3 regions of the Paenibacillus sp. sgz302115 genome follow, and region 1 is predicted to be linked to each of the others. Evidence: riboswitches for the same ligand, from Rfam matches in the RefSeq annotation. Region 1 holds a riboswitch; each other region holds the start of a gene.
What was found. Region 1 has a riboswitch for cyclic di-GMP ahead of AC0LWN_RS32390 (transglutaminase-like domain-containing protein). Riboswitches for the same ligand answer to the same signal wherever they lie in the genome.
Positions count from the first base shown of each region.

Region 2: linked by a shared signal. The riboswitch ahead of AC0LWN_RS26025 (PA14 domain-containing protein) and the one ahead of AC0LWN_RS32390 (transglutaminase-like domain-containing protein) in region 1 are both predicted to bind cyclic di-GMP.
Region 3: linked by a shared signal. The riboswitch ahead of AC0LWN_RS29715 (choice-of-anchor A family protein) and the one ahead of AC0LWN_RS32390 (transglutaminase-like domain-containing protein) in region 1 are both predicted to bind cyclic di-GMP.

Region 1 covers NZ_JBVYOK010000044.1:50-7,434, reverse strand. Annotated here, with positions in the region: gene AC0LWN_RS32415 (glycosyltransferase family 39 protein) at 1-44, shown strand, start outside; gene AC0LWN_RS32410 (phospholipid carrier-dependent glycosyltransferase) at 41-3,865, shown strand; gene AC0LWN_RS32405 (glycosyltransferase family 2 protein) at 3,914-4,900, shown strand; gene AC0LWN_RS32400 (GtrA family protein) at 4,890-5,294, shown strand; gene AC0LWN_RS32395 (class D sortase) at 5,325-5,984, shown strand; cyclic di-GMP riboswitch class I at 6,070-6,150, shown strand; gene AC0LWN_RS32390 (transglutaminase-like domain-containing protein) at 6,164-6,973, shown strand; partial or broken rRNA gene AC0LWN_RS32385 (16S ribosomal RNA) at 7,353-7,385, shown strand, end outside.
Region 2 covers NZ_JBVYOK010000019.1:88,338-95,722, reverse strand. Annotated here, with positions in the region: gene AC0LWN_RS26035 (UDP-glucose dehydrogenase family protein) at 1-1,335, shown strand, start outside; gene AC0LWN_RS26030 (sugar phosphate nucleotidyltransferase) at 1,858-3,231, shown strand; cyclic di-GMP riboswitch class I at 3,367-3,446, shown strand; gene AC0LWN_RS26025 (PA14 domain-containing protein) at 3,460-5,826, shown strand; gene AC0LWN_RS26020 (glycosyl hydrolase) at 6,021-7,385, shown strand, end outside.
Region 3 covers NZ_JBVYOK010000029.1:56,660-62,633, forward strand. Annotated here, with positions in the region: gene AC0LWN_RS29675 (MTH1187 family thiamine-binding protein) at 1-64, shown strand, start outside; tRNA gene AC0LWN_RS29680 (tRNA-Thr) at 194-265, shown strand; gene AC0LWN_RS29685 (nucleoside deaminase) at 378-839, opposite strand; gene AC0LWN_RS29690 (hypothetical protein) at 1,032-1,247, shown strand; gene AC0LWN_RS29695 (hypothetical protein) at 1,237-1,563, shown strand; gene AC0LWN_RS29700 (RidA family protein) at 1,553-1,957, shown strand; gene AC0LWN_RS29705 (ASCH domain-containing protein) at 2,001-2,420, shown strand; gene AC0LWN_RS29710 (YhjD family protein) at 2,768-3,145, opposite strand; cyclic di-GMP riboswitch class I at 3,951-4,040, shown strand; partial or broken gene AC0LWN_RS29715 (choice-of-anchor A family protein) at 4,122-5,974, shown strand.

The DNA.
Region 1 (7,385 bases):
GGAACGGCTGGATTAACATTGACGAGGTGAGGTTGGAACGATGATCAAGAGTTTACGTGCGTCCGCAATCATTGTATTAATGCTGTTATTGTTCACGCTTCCTGTAACAAGCATTTATGCAGAAGGCAATCTATTGCAGAATCCGGGCTTTGAGGATGGGGATGATAGTGCTCCTTCGGGCTGGACCAAGGATATGTGGATCTCCGGGGACAGCTCCGGGCTGCTCTCGGTACAGTCGGAAGAGGTCCATTCCGGCAGCAAAGCGGCGGTGATTGAGAATCTGGAGCCGAATCATCTGAAATGGGTGCAGAACATTACGGTTGCGCCGAAAAGCTACTACAAGATTTCCGGTTATGTCAAAATCGTCAGCACTGCGGGCCAGGGTCTTGGCGCAAATATTTTCCCGGTAGGCATCGCCAGCGGTTATCCCGCGACCACGGATACAGCCGGAGATTGGCAGTACCTTGAATTCTACGGCCAGACTGGTCCGGAGCAAAAAACGCTCGGAATCGGCGCCGCCTTGGGCGGTTATTCCAGTCTTATTCAAGGTAAAGCCTACTTTGATGATCTGTCGGTAGAGCAAGTGGATGCTGTTCCTGACGGGGTTAGTGTCATTTCGCTCGAAGCGCAAGCAGCGGCTCAGAATGCAGGCAGTCAGGCTGCAGAGACGCCGCACAAGGTTTCTCCTGCCAAGCTGCTGCTGCTCTCGGCATTATTCAGCGTGTTTTTCGCTTTCCTCTATAATAAAGCCTTCCGCAGCAACCGTCTGCTGGGCCAGCCGGACGGCATCTATACCAGATGGCTGTATATCGTATTCGGAATAGCTTTTATTCTGCGGATTTGGATTGGTCTGACGGCACAAGGGTATCAGAACGACATGAATACCTTTATCGCCTGGGGACAGCGGCTGGTTGATCTGGGACCCGGCAAGTTTTATGAAGAGGGGTATTTTGCTGATTATCCTCCGGGATATTTGTACATATTGTATCTTCTCAGCCTGATTCGCGGGTTGTTCGGCTTTGCGCATGGCTCGGGCGGAGAGACGCTGCTCTTTAAGCTGCCGGCGATCATTTCGGATTTGGTGCTGGGCTGGCTGATTTACCGCGCAGGCCGCACGAAGCTTGGCTCCGGCATGGCTATCGGCTTAATGCTGCTGTTCCTGTTCAATCCGGCGGTGCTGATGGATTCCGCCGCTTGGGGACAAGCGGACTCCTTCTTTTTGGTATTCCTGCTACTCAGTATTATGGGCGCATCCAATAAAGCCTTTGTGAGATCGGCCATCTTTTTTGCCTTAGCCACACTGGTAAAACCGCAGGCGCTGATTTTTACCCCTGTGCTGCTGTTTGCTTTCTATCATCACCGGGCGTGGAAGCAGCTTGCGCTTGGCGCCCTTTATGGACTGGGGATCTTTGCCGTGCTGGCGGCTCCGTTCTTTTGGAATAACGGCGGACTCGGCGGACTTATAGATTTGTACAAGGGAACCTTGTCTTCCTATCCATATTCTACGGTGAATGCCTTTAATCTATATGCATTAACTGCGCCGATGTGGTCCGCGATTGATTCGATGTGGCTTGGGATCACCTATCGTACCTGGGGTTTTATTTTCATCCTGGCGGCGGTTGTCCTTGCAGCGTATTACTCCTTCAAAAAAGACCGCAAGGAGCTGTCCAAGTCCTTCTTCATCGGTATGGTTCTGATCGCAGTTGTGTTTGTGTTTGGCACGAAAATGCATGAACGGTATATGTATCCGGCGTTAATTCTAGGCCTGTTCACTTATATCGAGAGCCGGGACCGCCGGTTCCTGACAATCTTTCTTGGATTTACTTTAACGCAGTATCTTAACGTGGGTTATACCTTAGCCCATCTGAATGCTGGCAATAATCCGCCTTCGGACGGGATTGTTCTTGTGACTGCGATTGCGAACATCGCTTTGGTGTTATATATGCTGTATGTCGGGTATGCGGTGTATGTCCGTAAGGAGATCAAGCTTCTGCTCCCGCCGCCGTCAGCGGCAGAGAATCATGAGGCTGATATGGCACTTGCCGAAGGAATCCGTCCGGTTCAGCAGAGCGGCAGGGTGGGCTTGCTCAGGCTGAAGCGTAAGGACTGGATGTGGATGCTCGGCATTACCGCCGTGTATGCGGCGCTGGCTCTGTTTCATCTCGGTTCAACCAAAGCCCCGGAAACCTTATGGCAGCCTGCCGCCAGCGGTGAGAGCTTCTATGTGGACCTCGGCCAGAGCAGACAACTGGAGCGTGTAAATATATTCGGAGGAGTAGGTACCGGTAAATTCAAATTGGAATTCAGCCAGTCACCTGATTCCTGGAGCAATCCTTTGGACGTCAACGAGGATGTCGGCAATGTATTTATCTGGAAAAGCCAGCCTTTGAACGTCGCGGCCAGATACGTGAAGCTGACCGTTACCTCTCCGGGTTTTACTTTGAATGAAATGGCCTTTTACGAGCAGGGAGGAGGCAAAACACCGCTTCCGGTAGCCAGCGTCACGCCGGATGCTTCGGCAGTTGCCAAGAGAGGCGCACCGTCCAACCTGTTTGACGAGCAGTCGCTCATTCCGGAGAACTCCGGTTTCATGAACAGCACCTATTTTGATGAAATTTACCATGCGCGGACAGCCTATGAATACACACATGGCATTGTTCCGTATGAGAATACCCATCCTCCGCTCGGCAAGCTGCTGATCGCTGTAGGGATGGAGCTGTTCGGCGTCAATCCGTTCGGCTGGCGGATTATCGGTACTTTGTTTGGTATCGCCATGCTGCCGCTGATCTACATTATGGCCCTGAGGCTGTTCAAAAAGACTACCTACGCCGCGCTTGCCGCCGGATTGTTCGCACTGGATTTCATGCATTTTACCCAGACGCGTATTTCTACAATTGATGTCTACGGCGTATTCTTCATCATGCTGATGTTCTATTTCATGCAGCGCTACTACACGATGAATTTCTACCGCGTTCCGCTGCGCAAGACCTTGGTGCCGCTGTTCTGGTCCGGTCTGTTCTTCGGCATCGGGGTTGCCTCCAAATGGATTGTAATCTACGGAGGCGCGGGACTAGCGATTATGCTGGCGTTTACGCTGTTTGAGCGCTACAAGGAATACAGAGCTGCGGGGCGTGTGCTTACGGAAGGCAAAGTAGGCGACCAGGAGCTTAAGGACGCCTGCCGCAATGCGAAACAGCGCTTCTGGAAGAATACCATTGTCACACTGCTCAGTTGTGTGCTGTTCTTTGTCATTATCCCGGTAGTGATCTACAGCTTGTCCTTTATCCCTGTACTGTCTGTCTCGGCGGAGGGCTACACTATCAAAGGGCTGATCGAAGCGCAAAAGAACATGTACAATTATCACAGCCAGCTTGTCGCCACACATCCGTTTGCTTCATCGTGGTGGGAATGGCCGTTTATGAAACGTCCGGTTTGGTTCTTCAGCGGTGGCGAAGGCCTGCCGCAAGGACAGGTGAGCAGCATCGTTACTATGGGGAATCCACTGATTTGGTGGACAGGAATCTTCGCCTTGCTGGCCTCGCTTTGGTTGACAGTGAAGCGTAAAGACAAGAGCCTGTACATGATCTGGATCGGCTTCCTCTCCCAGTATGTGCCTTGGATGCTGGTACCGCGCGAGACATTCCTTTACCATTATTTCGCAATGGTGCCGTTCATGATTCTGGCAATCGTCTATATCTTGAAGCTGCTTGACAGTAAGTACCCCCAGGCAAAAACCTGGCGGTATGCATATGTCGCTGTTGCGGCGCTGCTCTTTGTAATGTTTTACCCTGTATTGTCAGGTATGCAGGTTAGCGAAGACTACGTGAAGGTGATGCTGCGCTGGTTCCCTTCTTGGGTATTCTAGCCGGCGATTCAGTTAGCACAAGCTCACAAAAAATTAGGAGGAACGACAGTGAAAGCCAGATACAGTGTAATTGTCCCCATGTTCAATGAGGAGGAAGTCATTCAGCATACGTACGAGCGTCTCAAAAAGGTAATGGACGAATGCGGCGATTCCTACGAACTGGTCTTCGTCAATGACGGGAGCCGGGACCGGACAGTCGAGATTATGCATGAGGTCAGCAGCCGTGACGAGCATGTCAAGCTGATCGACTTCTCGCGTAACTTCGGGCATCAGGTAGCGATAACGGCGGGGATGGATTATGCTGAAGGCGATGCGGTTGTGGTGATTGATGCGGATCTGCAGGATCCGCCTGAGGTCATTTTGCAGATGATCACGAAGTGGAAAGAGGGCTACGAGGTAGTCTACGCCAAGCGGCTCAAACGCCACGGAGAGACTTTTTTCAAAAAAGCAACCGCCAAGATGTTCTACCGTCTGCTCAGCAGCATGACCAGTGTGGATATTCCCACGGATACAGGGGATTTCCGCTTGATCGACCGCAAAGTGTGTGATGTAATGCGTGGCTTGAAGGAGAAGAACCGTTATGTCAGAGGGTTGGTGAGCTGGGTAGGCTTCCGGCAGACGATGGTGGAATATGTGCGTGAGGAGCGTTTTGCAGGTGAAACCAAGTACCCTTTGAAGAAAATGATCCGGTTTGCGCTGGACGGCATCACCTCCTTTTCGCATAAACCACTAAAAATTGCGTCATACGTCGGCTTTTTTCTATCGTTCTCCAGCTTTCTTTATTTGTTTTTTGTTTTGTTCCAGAAGGTGTTCACCTCTTGGACCGTCCCCGGCTGGGCCTCTATTGTGGGCGTGAATTTGCTGTTTAACGGTATTGTCCTGATGCTCCTTGGTGTGATTGGGGAATACATCGGGCGGATTTATGATGAATCGAAGGACAGACCGCTGTATATCGTGCGTGAGACCAGGGGCTACAATACAGAGGCTGACATAGAGAGCCTGGACAAGCGGAAGGAAAAGGATTATGTCAGATAAAAAGCTGAACGCGGGATTCATCCAGTTTTTAAAATTCAATGCAGTAGGCCTGCTGAACACACTGATTGATTTTGCGGTATTTACACTGCTGCATTCCCTTGGAATGATGAACACGCCGGCGCAGATTATTTCGTATAGTGCAGGTACAGCCAACAGCTTTTTTTGGAATAAAAAAGTGACCTTCCGTGACCAGGACAGGGGAAGCAAGGAAAGCTTTGACCGGATGCAGCTTGTGAGGTTTATTGTGCTTAACCTGGCTGTGCTGGGGATCTCGGTGCTGCTGATGCACTTGCTGACGGACCGTTTTGGTGTACAGGTGCTGATTGCCAAAGTGCTGGTCACCTTCGTGACCGTAATTATCAATTTTTTTGGAAGCCGCAAATGGGTATTCTGAGGTTATCATAACTAAACGGAGGTGATGTTCATGCGTAAGTTCTCTTTTCTGCTTATACTTGCGGGGATTCTTATCATGCTGTATCCAAAAGCGAACGAGTGGTACAACGATTGGGAGCAGCAGAAGCTGCTGGAAGAAGCCGAACAGGCCTATAGTGAAGTTACGCCCGCTCCGCCGTCAGGGTCAGACCTGAGCAAGCCCTATGCGGCAGTCACCAAGCTGCTGTCAGAGGAATCATCCACGAATGAACAGGCTGAAGCAACTGAATCGCCAGCTCCGGACATCCAGGTAGGCGGCAAGATCATCGGAATTATCCAAATTGACAAAATCGACCTGAAGCTGCCTATCCTTGAAGGGGCAACCAAAGCCAACATGAAGCACGCCGCCGCCCATATGAAGGAGACAGCTCCGATCGGCGAGGTTGGCAATGCCGCAATTGCAGCCCACAGATCAAGAACAACGGGGAGACTCTTCAATAGATTGAATGAAGTTGAGATCGGTGACACCATTTCCGTCAAAACAAGCGAGCAGGATTTCAAATACGTCGTTTATGATATCTCTATCGTGGAGCCTACAGACATTTCCGTGCTAAATGGGCATAACGATGACAAAATACTCACCCTGATTACATGCGATCCATTGGTCAATCCAACCCACCGGCTGATCGTGCATGCTAAGCTAGTTATATAAAAATTCAACTAAAAATAGTGAGAATCTAGTGATTTGGGTCTTGAATATAGAGATAGATATGGTACTATATAACTATAAAAGCTAAACACGATAACGGCAAACCTATCGAAAGATAGGGACGCAAAGCTAAAGGGCCTTCCCGTAAGGATGGCAGCCAGCTACCGAAAGGAGTTTTATCCATGAAGAAATTCTTTTTTACATTACTAACATTGTTTGTAGTTGCTACTTCCGTTCAAGCAGGATCTGCTGAAGCCGCAAGCACGGACACCGGCTGGTTGAATACAGCGCAATTGGATCAGGGTGTTATCTCGGTATCCTATGCCGTCCCTAAGGACAAGCGTGTCAAGCTTATGATCACCAAAGACAACAACAGCTACACTTACAACCTTTATGCCTCCAGACAAACCGAAACGTTCCCGCTGCAGCAAGGTAATGGTTCTTATAAAGTATCTGTACTTGAGAACACCACCGGCAACAAATACAAAGTGATTTCTTCCGAAACCGTAGATCTCAGTCTGAGCAATGCAAATGCCGTATATCTGGGCTCCGTACAGAACGTGAAATGGAGTTCTTCCGATACAACAGTTCTGAAGGCTAAGCAACTAACGCAAGGTCTGACAACTGATGAAGCAAAGGTAAAAGCGATATACAACTATATTGTGTCTAACGTAAAATACGACTACACCTTGGCCTCCAATGTTTCAACAGATTACATCCCTAACAATGACAATACACTCCTCACCAAAAAGGGAATCTGCTACGATTACGCTTCATTGTTTGCTACCATGCTTCGCAGTGAAGGCATCCCTACTAAGCTGGTTATGGGGAACTCAAGCTACGTTACTACCTATCATGCTTGGAACGAAGTCTTCCTTAATGGTAAATGGGTAATTATTGATACGACTGTAGATGCAGGATTGGCGAAGAACAGCCAGACAGCAGGATTGACTAAAGATGCAAGCAAATATACTGCAGCTAAGTTCTACTAAGAACAAGCAGTTGTTTTCATAATCTAGCCTAATTCATAGATAACCCGCTTAAATATTAAGTGGGTTATTTTTCTTTGTTTATAGGGGTTGCTTTTTCATAGGGTTATGAGGTATTATGATTAAGCGTTGTTAGAGCGCGGCAAAAGTTAATAAGAAATAGCTGAATAAGTTGTTTCGAAAAAAACTGTTGCGTTTCTGAAATCAATGTGATATATTATAAGAGTTGCTGCTGACGAGAATATCGTCGCCAACAACGAGCTTGATCTTTGAAAACTGAACAACGAGTGAGTATCGGAAATCACGCAAGTGACTTCCAAAATTGAGAATGCAAATTCTCGTCAGATGTTTCAAAATGAGCGAATCGCTCTTTTCAATAACCTTATTGGAGAGTTTGATCCTGGCTCAGGACGAA
Region 2 (7,385 bases), on a different contig from region 1:
CTGACAGTAATCGGTACCGGCTATGTCGGTCTTGTATCTGGCGTATGTTTTACACTGAATGGGAATCATGTGATTTGCGTGGATAAGGATGAGGAGAAGATCAGCAAGCTGAAACGGATGGAATCTCCCATCTATGAGCCGGGAATTGAAGCGCTGATTGAAATGAACCTGCGCGAAGGAAGGCTGAGCTTCTCCTCCGATCTTCAGGAATCGGTCCGAAACTCCGATATCGTCATCCTGGCGGTAGGCACGCCTTCTCTTCCGAGCGGTGAAGCAAATTTAAGCTATATCGAAGGTGCAGCGATAGAAATCGCGCAAGCGATGGAAGGCTACAAAATCATCATGACCAAGTCGACGGTTCCCGTTGGCACCAATGAGAAAATCCGCAGCATTATCGCTTCCCACACGAACCATCCCTTCGATATCGTCTCCGCTCCGGAATTCCTCCGCGAGGGCTCGGCCATCCGCGATACACTTCATCCCGACCGGATTGTCATCGGACTGGATAATCCGCAGCTTGAGCCAACCATGCGCCAGCTTCACCAGGGCTTCACGGAAAATGTGTTCGTAACGGATATCCGCAGTGCGGAAATGATCAAATATGCTTCCAACGCCTTTCTGGCGACGAAGATTTCCTTCATTAATGAGATTGCCAACATTTGCGAAAAAGTGGGAGCCGATGTAACCAAGGTAGCGGAAGGCATGGGAATGGACCGCAGAATCGGCTCATCCTTCCTGCAGGCCGGCATCGGTTATGGAGGCTCCTGTTTCCCGAAGGACACCAATGCGCTGATCCAGATCGCCGGCAACGTGGATTACGAGTTCAAGCTGCTGAAATCGGTAGTCGAGGTGAACAAAGACCAGCGCTTCATGATTATCTCGAAGCTGCATGAATCCCTTGGCAGCCTGCGGGGGGGGGTTATCGGCATCTGGGGGCTGGCCTTCAAGCCGAATACCGATGATGTCCGCGAGGCTCCGGCCCGCGAAATCATTGAGGTGCTGGTGGGCGAAGGCGCTACGGTGAAGCTGTATGATCCGATTGCTGCTGATAACTTCAGACAGCAATACGATCATCCGCAGCTCCGCTGGTGCGGGCTTCCCGAAGAAGCAGCCGAAGGCAGCGATGCCGTCTGCCTGCTGACCGACTGGAGCATGTTCAAGGAAATTGATCTGCACCGCCTCGCGGAGAGCATGCGCCGCCAGGTGCTGATCGACGGCCGCAACGTCTACTCCAAGGAGCAGATCGAAGGCACGGGCCTTGAGTACCACTCCGTCGGCCGTCCGCAAATGGGAGGCCTGAGCGGCTACTCCCCCAGCGTAGCCGGCGCGGTCTAAGCGCTCATCTCTTTGACGCTCTTGCCCCTAGCTGCCGCCCAACAAGCGGCAATGCTCGAATCTTTAGCAGGGAGCTTCGCCTGCGGGTGAAGTGAGCTAAGGTTTGATGCAAACAGGGCGCTTAGTACAACAAGCGTTCTTAACAGCTTCGGAAGCATACGCTGTCTGCGGCTTTCTACCGCTATCAGCGGCCGAAAGCCCAAACCTGCCGCCAAGCAAGCGGCAATGCCCGGATCTTTAGAAGTGAGCTTCGCCTCCGGGTGAAGCGAGCAAATAGGCTGTTAAGGGAAGGAACGGAGAGGAATTTTGGAACTGTAGGAGCGTAGCGTCCGCCGTTGTCTCCGGATTTCTACCGCTATCAGCGGTTTAAATCAGGAAATCTGGAGACAACAGCCGGCCGAAAGTCCAAACATTCCTTGCAGTGACTCCCGCAACAGCCCGGTTTTAAGCTTCTTCACACATCGAAGCCCACAATAACAATCCAATATTTTCGCGACAACATATAAATGGGAGGGTTCACTAATGAAACTGGTACTTCTATCAGGCGGTTCTGGTAAACGGCTCTGGCCTTTGTCCAACGATTCACGTTCGAAGCAATTTCTGAAGGTACTGGAAAGCCCGGCCGGTGAACCGGAATCTATGGTACAGCGTGTATGGAGACAACTGCAGGAGACAGGAATGGCGGAATCCTCCTACCTGGCTACCGGCCGCAGCCAGGTGGAGATGATTCAGAGCCAGCTCGGCGCAGAGGTACCAATCATTGTGGAGCCTGAACGCCGCGACACCTTTCCGGCCATCGCCCTGACGGCTGCCTATCTGTATTCGATGAGCGGGGTGTCTCCAAGTGAGACCGTGGCTATTCTTCCGGTTGATCCGTATGTGGAGACTTCATTTTTTGACACGGTAATCCAGCTTGAGGCAACCATGCAGGAGAGCGGCGCGAATCTAGCGCTGATGGGCGTTGTTCCTGAGCTTGCTTCGGAGAAATACGGTTACATCATTCCTACCGGCGATCAGGCGGGGGCAAGCGGCTATATGCAGGTAAGCCACTTCCAGGAGAAGCCGGACCGTGTCCTGGCCGAGGAGCTGATCAGCCGCGGCGCACTGTGGAACTGCGGCGTATTCGCTTTCCGGCTTGGATATCTGCTTGATATTCTGCAGCGGAAAGGGTTGCCTCTGAACTATGAGGAGCTGCAGAAGCAGTATAAATTGCTGTCCTCCATCAGCTTTGACTACGAAGTGGTAGAGAAGGAAGAGAATATTGTCGTACAGCCCTACGCCGGATTCTGGAAGGACCTGGGCACGTGGAATACGCTGACCGAAGAAATGAGCAGCAACCATGTGGGCAAAGGTTTTGTGACCGCCGATTCCGAAGGAACCAGCCTGATCAACGAGCTTGATATTCCAATTACTGTAATTGGAGCCAAGGACCTGATTGTCGCTGCCAGCCCGGATGGCATCCTGGTAACCCATAAAGCGGAAAGCCCGCGCATCAAGGAAGTGCTGAAGTCTTTTGAACAAAGACCGATGTACGAGGAACGCCGCTGGGGCCACTACAAGGTTATTGATTACGTGAAATATGATGAGGGCAATGAGGTGCTGACCAAGCGGATTTTCATATCCAAGGGTAAAAATATCAGCTATCAGCTCCACCACAAGCGCAGTGAAATCTGGACCATCGTCAGCGGTGAGGCGAGCATTGTGCTGAATGAGCAGAAGCATAATGTGAAAGCAGGGGACGTAGTCCGCATACCGGAAGGCACCAAACATGCGATTCTGGCTCTGACGGATGTGGAGTTTATTGAAGTCCAGACCGGCTCGGAGCTGGTGGAGGAGGACAATATTCGCATTACTCTGGACTGGGAGGATATCGCCCTGCATCAGTTCATTTCATAGGCGAATTAATCTATTTACCCAATTGTTACAAATCCAAAACAGGTATTAAGAACCATTTATTAAGAAAATTTCATTTTTACTCTAAACTATAAAATGCTAGAGACGATACTTACGGTAAGAGGGATTATTCCTTCAAAACGAAAAAGGCAAACCTATCGAAAGGTAGGGACGCAAAGCTATAGGGCCTTCGAAAGAGTGGCAGCCTGGCTACCGAAAGGAAGAAGAATGATGACAACTTACCGTAATTTTCGTTTTTTGAGTGCTGTTTTGTCCATTGCCCTGTTTATGACTGCATTAGGGATTGCGCCTGTATCCGCGAAGGCTGCCGCAAGTCCTTCAGCTCCGGTCAATCCCGACGCCTCCCCGGGGGCGGTCAAGCTGCTTAGCGATCTCTATTCCATTACAGGAAAAGGCATCATCACCGGACAGCATGACTACCTGGAGAGTCCCGATGAATTCAGCAACAAGCTTAAGGGAACAAGCGGACAATTTGCTGCCCTTCACGGCTATGAGCTGGGCGTGATCAGCGGCCAATCGGAGAGCACTGCAGCCACGCAGCGCCGGAATGTAGTGAACAGCGCGATCAACTGGTATAAAAATGGCGGAATCGTCGCTATGACCTTCCATGAGCAATTGCCCGGCACTTCATATCAATGGGCTAACGTCCAGAAGACTTTGAGCCAAGCGGACTTCGATAAGTATGTAACACCGGGAACCACTCAATACAACAGCCTGATCGCCGATCTGGACAAAGTAGCGGTCTCGCTCAAAAGCTTGCGGGATGCAGGTGTTCCAGTACTCTGGAGACCTTATCATGAAATGAACGGCAACTGGTTCTGGTGGGGTAAGAAAAATAACTTCCCCAAACTATGGAATATTATGTATGACCGCTTTGTAGGCGTTCATAAATTAAACAACCTGCTGTGGGTATGGAACCCGAATGCCCCGAATGCCTGGTCCGACCCTTATGCCCTGACTTATCCGGGCGCTGACAAGGTAGATGTTCTTGCGGCAGACATATATGATAATGATTATATGAATATTTATCATGACAGCCTGCTGAGCCTTGCTAACGGCAAACCTATTGCTATCGGTGAAAATGGTCAAATGCCAAGCACGGCAAAGCTGCAGCTATCCCAGAAAAACTGGGTATACATGATGAGCTGGGGCAAAATGCTCTACGAGAACAACAGTACCGATACTATTAAAAGCTTCATGAATGACAAATATACATTGACCCGTGACAAATACAAAGCGGGACTGACACTGACGCCAGCACCGACAGCAACACCGACGCCGACACCAACACCGACGCCGACACCAACACCGACGCCGACACCAACACCGACGCCGACACCAACACTAACACCGAAGCCAACGGCAACACCAACGGCAACACCAACGCCAGCACCTACTGTAAAGCCGACGCCAACGCCGTACAGCGATGATGCGGCACAAGCGCCAGCGCCAGTCTTGAATGGTCTTCAGGGTGAGTACTTCAAGAACATGACACTTTCAGGTACGCCTGTCCTGGTACGCAACGATGCGGCGGTCAACTTTAACTGGCGTCAGGCTGCACCTGACCCGGCGCTCGGTGTGGATGCCTTCTCCATCCGCTGGACCGGCAAGATCAAGCCTTCTTACAGTGAGACTTATCAATTCTATACCACCTCGGATGATGGTATCCGCGTCTATATTGACGGCACACCCGTAATCGACAGTTGGATGAAGCAGAGCGGAACCGAACGGACCGGAAGCATCGCCTTAAAGGCGGGTCAACTATACGATATCAAGGTTGAATATTACGAGAACGCGGGCGATGCCAATATCCGCCTGATGTGGCAAAGCCCAAGCCAGGCGAAGGTAACGGTTCCGGCCAGTGCCTTGTTTGTAAATACGCCGGCTGCCAGTGAAAGCACATCTTCATCGGAGATGGGTGCGGAGGCACCGGCAGCACCAGTACCGGCAACGACAGCAGTACCAACACCAGTATCGACACCAACGGTAATATCAACACCAGTACCAACAGCAACACCAACACCAGTACCGACGGCAACAGCAACACCAGTATCGACACCAACAGCAGCGCCAGCACCAACTACAGTACCGGTTCCGACAGCAGCGCCAACGCCGCCCGTCCTCAGTGCGCCAGCTCCGGCTGCGAACGGACTGCAGGCGGAATACTTCAATAATATGCAGCTGTCGGGTACTCCGGCATTGGTGCGCAACGATGCGGTGCTTGATTTCAACTGGCGTCTGGGCTCGCCGGACGCTGCAATCAGCAATGATTTCTTCTCTGTCCGCTGGAGCGGGAAGATTAAGCCGCTGTACAGTGAGACTTATTCTTTTTACACGACAACAGATGATGGTGTACGCGTTTGGGTCAATGGAACCCTTGTGATTGACAGTTGGACGAAGCAGAGCGGAACCGAACGTACAGGAAGCATAAGCCTGCAAGCCGGGCAGCTGTATGAACTCAAAGTGGAGTATTACGAGAATCAAGGGGATGCAAAAGCACGGCTGATGTGGGAAAGTCCGAGTCAGATTAAAGGGACGGTCCCGGCGAACGCACTTTTTCTTCCTTCCGCTTCCTAAGTGAATTACTGCTTAATTCATCACCGAACGCCGATACTGGTTAAGTCGTTACAATATTAAATCCTATAAAGCCCACTCTTAGTGGCCCTGCTTACCAGCAGGGCTACTAAGCTATAGCCGGCATTTGCCGCAGGAAGTATCGCCTGCACCAGGAGAGCATTCATGGCAGATGCGGCTGGAGAAAGGAGATTACATTGAACACTTTTCGCAAGTACCGGTTATTTACGATTTTTATTGTTATCCTTAGTCTTTCTTTAGTGCCTTGGACAGAGGCCCGGAGTCTCCCTGTATCCGGGAATGAGCTAGTTTCCGCAGAGCCGAACGCGCCTGTTAATTCTGCTGCTTCCAAGGAAGCCGCAAGTCTTCTGGATTATCTCGCCAAGCTTAGCGGCAAGGGCATCGTTTCCGGCCAGCATGATTATCTGGAGAGTCCTGATGAGTATAGCAACGCGCTTAAAAATATCAGCGGGGAGTACGCGGTACTCCATGGCTATGAGCTTGGGGCAGTTAACAACCAGCCTGCGGGAACCATTGCCCGGCAGCGCCAGGCTGTTGTAGACAGTGCGATTAGATGGTATAAGGGCGGCGGCATCGTGGCGATGACCTTCCACCAGAGTCTGCCCGGAACCTCACCCGAGTGGGCCAATGTGCGTATGAACCTGAGCCAGGAGAAGTTTGATGCTTATGTTACGCCGGGAACCCCGCAGTACAAGAGTCTGATAGCTGAGCTTGATGAAGTTGCCTTCTACCTGGGGCAGTTGCGCGATGCCGGAGTTCCGGTTCTGTGGCGGCCTTATCATGAAATGAACGGGAACTGGTTCTGGTGGGGGCAGAAGGATAATTTTGCCGAGCTTTGGAATATAGCCTACGACCGTTTGGTGAACAAGCATAAGCTGAACAATCTGCTGTGGGTATGGAACCCGAATGCGCCCAATGAATGGTCAGATTCCTATGAACCCTACTATCCCGGGGCGGGTAAGGTTGACGTGCTGGCAGCGGATATTTATAACAATGATTTCAAGCAGTCTTATTATGAAAGCTTGCTTACGCTGGCGAACGGCAAACCCATCGGCATCGGCGAGAGCGGAGAGCTTCCAGACCCTGTTACATTGTCTCAAACCCAGAGCAAATGGGTATATATGATGACATGGGGGAAAATGCTGACCGAAAACAATAATCTGCAGACCATTAAAAGCTTCATGAGCAATACACGCACCGTGTCCAGAGCCGATTATATAGCGACCCAAGGTAAACCCGTCAGTACACCAATCAATACACCCCCGATCTTAAAAAACGGCTTAACCGGACAGTATTTCAACAACGCGGACCTGGCAGGGCCTGCGGTGCTGACCCGTAATGACAAGAAGATTGATTTCAATTGGCACGGAGACTCTCCGGCGGCAGGCATCGGCAAAGATTCCTTCTCTGTTCGCTGGACGGGCAAAATCAAGCCGGTCTACAGTGAAAAGTATACCTTCATTGCATCTTCGGATGACGGTGTCCGCGTATGGATCGGCGGCAAGCTGATCATCGACAGTTGGAGAAAGCAAAGCGGCATC
Region 3 (5,974 bases), on a different contig from region 1:
CGACAAGGTCTCTACGAGCCGCAGCAAGCTGGAGTCGGTGGAGCGCAAGCTGCTGGAGCAATAGTTCCGGGAGACTAGACCGAAGGAAGAGCGGGCAGGCTGGGGTTAAAGGCAAGGACTATGAGAGAAAGGGTTGCGTTTTTCTCCAGACGCTGTATAATGTATTTTGTTTGACAGAAAAAGTATGCTTTAAGCTGGTGTAGCTCAGGGGTAGAGCAACGCACTCGTAATGCGTAGGCCGGGGGTTCAATTCCCTTCACCAGCATCCTTAAGAATTCAATCATGGCGCGGCTTCCGGGGTTTTGGGGGTCGTGCTTTTTTTGTGGGGAAAAAATATCCATGTTATTCTGAAATACTCGAATAACATGGAAGTGAATTCAATGGGAAAAGGTATATCCCTCGAATACTTTTAGCCCTTCGGCATTTAATACTTTTTCTATTACGACCGGCTTATGTGGACTTTTTTCGATAACTTCCTTACATGAAATCATTATATTACTGCCTGCAATTTCTGCCAGCTGATCATGTGACACACTATAGACTATTTTTCCTAAATTAGACCATACCATAGCTCCTGTACACATTACGCAAGGTTCACAGCTGGTATACAAAGTATATTCATTAAGATCAAAAATGTTGTTCTCAGAGCAAAAAGTGCGTATAAGTCCAATTTCAACATGATGTGTAGGATCACAATAACTATTTATTTTATTTTCTCCATACATTACAATTTCGTTATTTTTTACTAAGATTGCACCGAAGGGTTCATTTCCCTCTTCTCTAGCCTTAAAAGCCATTTTTATAGCTACTTCAATAAATTGTTCATCGTTATTTATCATAAATAGCACCTCCTGTATAACACTACTATAACATTTAGGCGGGTGGCATTTCGCATGGCAAAATCATGGTTAGACCTTTAAAGCACAGTTTACGGACTTTCGGGGAGATTTACATATTGTTCCATATCCAATATACTAAACAGTATTGAGTTCGGAAAGTGCCGACAACAATATGGATAGGGGCGTGAAGAAATGGTGTCGCAGCCAGGTATATTTTTTGGAGGATTTAGTGTATTTGCATTCTTAGTTTGGCTGGTATGCACTGGACTAGGGATCTATGCTTTTGTTCTATTTGTGAAGCTTGCACGCAGAGGGATTGTGGCTTTGGATCTATATAATCATGCCAAAAATCTTGAAATCCGCCAGCGGTATGAGTCCGTTAATAAGGATGGTAATGATGAGCACTAAGAAAAAATCCGTAATCCTATTCACAGCTTTACTGATCTTCATGGCGGCCTTTTTGCAGCCTGGACTTATCTACGCGGCGGTTGACGGAACTGTTATCGACAGTGGAACAAAAGATAGGCTGACAGAGCAATATGGGCTTGAAAAACCGGAGCCGTCAACTTCGCCCTCCCCGGGTGGAATTGATGCGGGAACAAGCGCCCCGGCTTTATTTTTTGTTGCAATGCATAGGATGATTGTTAATCCTTATCTTTATATGATTCCAGAGCTTATACACCATTGGATTCATTGGAATGGGGGAAGCCTACATGCAGAATGAACGGGTGAAATTTATAAATCCTGAAACCTTGCCGGTATCCTCCGGGTACACGAGTGTGGTGGAAGTCAGGAATGCACGGACGCTCTATATCTCCGGACAGATAGCCATGAACAAGGATGGCCAAGTTGTAGGGGCAGGGGATCTGGCGGCACAGACAAAGCAAGTATTTGAAAATATCAAAGGCGCCTTGGAGGCTGCGGAAGCCAGCTTTGATGATGTGGTGAAATTGACGTTTTTTGTGACCGACATTTCCAAAATGCAGGTTGTCCGGGATATTCGGGACCAGTACATCAATACCCTCAATCCGCCGGCCAGCTCAGCAGTTGAAGTCCGCAAGCTGATCAGGGATGATCTGTTGATTGAGATTGAGGCCATCGCCGCCGGGAGCTTATAGAGCTTTGGATTGCATTTTTTGTTAGGGTGAGGAGGCGGCGACAATGAGATGCTTGACGATCCGGCAGCCCTGGGCGACATTGGCCGCTCTTGGAGAAAAGCAATTCGAAACCCGTTCATGGAGAACATCTTATCGCGGTGAACTGGCTATTCATGCCGGGATGGGCATAGACAAGTCCGTGTGCAGACAAGAGCCGTATAAATCGGTATTGGCCCGGCACGGATTCACCGCTGACAATCTGCCCGCCGGAGCCATTATCGCCACATGCCGCCTTACCGAGTGCCATGAGGTGACTCCTGAGAATGCCGGGGAGGGTTGGCCGGGCGGCAATGAATATATTTTTGGCGATTATGCTGAAGGGCGGTTTGCCTGGAAGCTGGAAGGTGCAGATTTGCTTGCTGACCCCATACCTGCTAAAGGACGGCTGAGTTTCTGGGAGCACCCTGTCCCGGAGAGGGAGTAGTATTCTCTTTGGGGAGCTATCCAAGCTGTTTAGTGGTATGATTGGGTTAGCTCGCGGGTAATCTTAGTATATATGTTTTGAAGCGCAGTCTTGCGCCAGGAGCTAATCCGGATACACAGGAAAGGGCGTATGCATAAGGAATGGGAAGTCTTCTTATTGCGTGGCTTTGTATGCTTTGCTTGTTTTTTACGTTTAAGGACAAGGTGAGCCGAAAAATTCTATATCCTGTAGCGCTGATTGTTATTCTTGGCTCGCTGGGCTATTGGAAGGTATTAATGTGATTGTTATCCACTTATGGTCTTGCCGGCTTTTATGGCGGGGCCTTTTTTTGTGAGAAAATAAGGCATTTAGCTGCTTCGCATCCGGGAACTGGAGATATCCAGCTTCAGGTATTTGCGCATATGGATCGTGGCCTGAGTGGCAATGATATGGTCCAGCAGCAGCATCCGCTCATGATACCCCCGGCAGACAAATTTGACCTCCATACCGTCCTCCCGCCGTAGTTGTTCGTAGACCTTGACGCCCCGTGTTCTCATTTCAGCACGCACATCACGCAGATCAGCGGTTGCCGCATTCGCGGCTGTATTAAGAACCTCTATGTAGGGGGCGGGGGTGCGCAGCTCCTTGGACAGAATGGCAGCATCGCGCTCAAAAGCCGATATAATCAGCGGCAGCATAATATAAGATTTGACCAGCGTATTGTCTGTACTCTCCACCCTATGCATGGGATTCATCACCTCATAAAGAGAACGTATATTCGCATTGTAACCCGGCCTTCAAAAAATAATCAATAGTATTTTAAAACAAGTCGATAAATGTGATAAATTTCACAATAAAATCAGAAGAATTATTTTATATTAAAATTGAAATATTAAAGATTGAAGCTTGAAAAAATAAAGCACCTCAAAAGGAGAATTGTGATGATTCATGAAGGAAGTCTCCGCCGTGGTTTGGTATTCGGTTTGCTCCTGAGTATTCCGCTTTGGGTGTCCATGATTGGCTGGATGCAACTGTTATAAAATGCAAACCCGCTATATCCGCATTGCCTGGACACGATAGCGCATATAGCATACATAGATGTCGACAAGAAGAAACGGCTTCCGTTTCTCCAGAAAGATAAGGATAATTTATGGGGTAAAACATATAAATTTTTATCTTTTGAAAAACTGCTGCCGGTAACTTTCGGCGACAGTTTTTTTGCATTATAAGGATGGTTGGACTTCACGCAGCAATGTTCGACAAATAGTTCAAAAAGACTAAATTTTAATAATGAAAATTAGTGGTTTCGAATAACGAGAAGATTACATGAAGCAGAAGAAGCTACCGGATACGCCGTTGTTGAACACTGTTTCAGACTGGATCAAGCTGGTTAATCCTTATGCATGGCGGTTTGCAGCGGATTTTCTCATCCAAGCTTCCAAAAAAATAAAAAGGAATAGATTGACAATATGGAGGTGGAGCGGCTAAACTGACATTAGGTCGAAAGTAACAAATATCATAGACTATCTGAAATTTAAAAAAATCATACGATCATGTAAAACGCAAACCGTTCGAAAGAACGGGACGCAAAGTCAGGAATCTAAAGCCTGCTAGACAGGTTATGATTGTCCGGCCGCCGTGAAGCTAACCCTTCTTGGCGGTCTTTTTGTTGTTATAGTTTTTTCTTGAAATCATAGAGTAATTAATAGGAGGTGCATGCGATTGAAGAAAAAAATGCAAAAGACGGCAGCTCTGCTATTGGCAGGAATGCTGACAGTAGGCAGTGTGATTACTGGGGGATGGGAGGTTAAAGCAGCGGCCAGTATGCCCTATACTCCTACACCGGTTTTGGGGGTAGCCGGCAATTTTAATGCTTTTATCTTTGGGGATTTTACGCAGTCATACGATCAGATTCATGGAAGGCTCGCGGCCGCAGGGAATATTACTTTGCAGGGGTACGGTGTATCCAAGGATGCCCCGGGCGGAGACGTGCTTATCGCCGGCAAGAACATTACTTTTTCGAATGGGACTGTTCATGGAACAACTGTATACGGTGGTACTCTAACGGCTGATTCAAGCACTACACTTCAGGGGGGCTCGCGAAAAGATACACCGATTGATTTCGCAGCGGAGGAGCAGTTTTTGATCGGGCGTTCGAGCGAGCTGGCCGCATTGCCGCAGACACAGCCCTTTGTCAGGGATTATGGAAAAATAACCATCAATGCCCCAAAGCCCTACAATGTTATAAATATGACTGCAGCCGATTGGGCAGCGACCAATAATATGGTGTTCAATATAACGGGGAATGCAACGGTTGTTATCAATGTAAGCGGGACCTCAGTGAAAATCCCGAGCTTTCAAATTGATGGGAGCAATCCCAATAAGGTATTATTTAATTTTTATGAAGCCACTGATTTGAAAATTGGCAACACAACCATTAATGGCACTATATTAGCGCCACGGGCCGAAGTGTACTATGATTATGCGGAACTGCACGGCACACTCATTGCAAAATCGTTCAACGGACATGTGCAGATGCACCATTATCCGTACCAGGGAACGGAACCACCTTTAACGCCAACACCAACACCGAGTGCGACACCGACACCGACGCCAACACCAACGCCGACGCCAAAACCGACGCCGACGCCGACGCCGACACCGACGGCGACGCCAACACCAACGCCGACACCGACACCAACGCCGACACCGACGCCGACACCGACACCGACACCAACACCGACGCCGACGCCGACGGCGACGCCAAAACCGACGCCGACGCCAACGGAAACGCCAAAACCGACGCCGACGCCAACACCGACGTCAACACCAACGCCGACGCCAAAACCGACGGCGACGCCAAAACCAACGGAAACGCCAAAACCGACGGCAACGCCGAAACCGACGCCGACACCAAAACCAACGCCGACGCCAAAACCGACGCCGACGCCAAAACCAACGCCGACGCCAAAACCAACGCCGACGCCAAAACCGACGCCGACGCCAAAACCGACGGAAACGCCAAAACCGACGGAAACGCCAAAACCAACGGCAACGCCAAAACCGACGGCGACGCCAACGCCGACGCCGACACCAACGCCGACGCCGACACCAACGCCAACACCAACACCAACACCAAAACCGACGCCGACGCCGACGCCAACACCAACATCGACGCCGACACCACCGCCGACGCCAAAACCGACGCCGACGCCGAAACCGACACCGACGCCAAAACCGACGCCAACACCAACACCAACACCAACGCCGACGCCGACACCAACGCCAACGCCGACACCAACGCCAACGCCAACGCCGGAGCCGACGCCAACACCAACGCCGACGCCGACACCAACACCAACGCCGACACCAACGCCGGAGCCGACACCAACGCCGACGCCGACGCCAACGCCGACACCAACACCAACGCCGACACCAACGCCGGAGCCGACACCAACGCCGACGCCGACGCCAACGCCGACACCAACGCCAACACCAACACCAACACCAACGCCGACGCCGACACCAACACCAACGCAGACACCAACGCCGGAGCCGACACCAACGCCGACGCC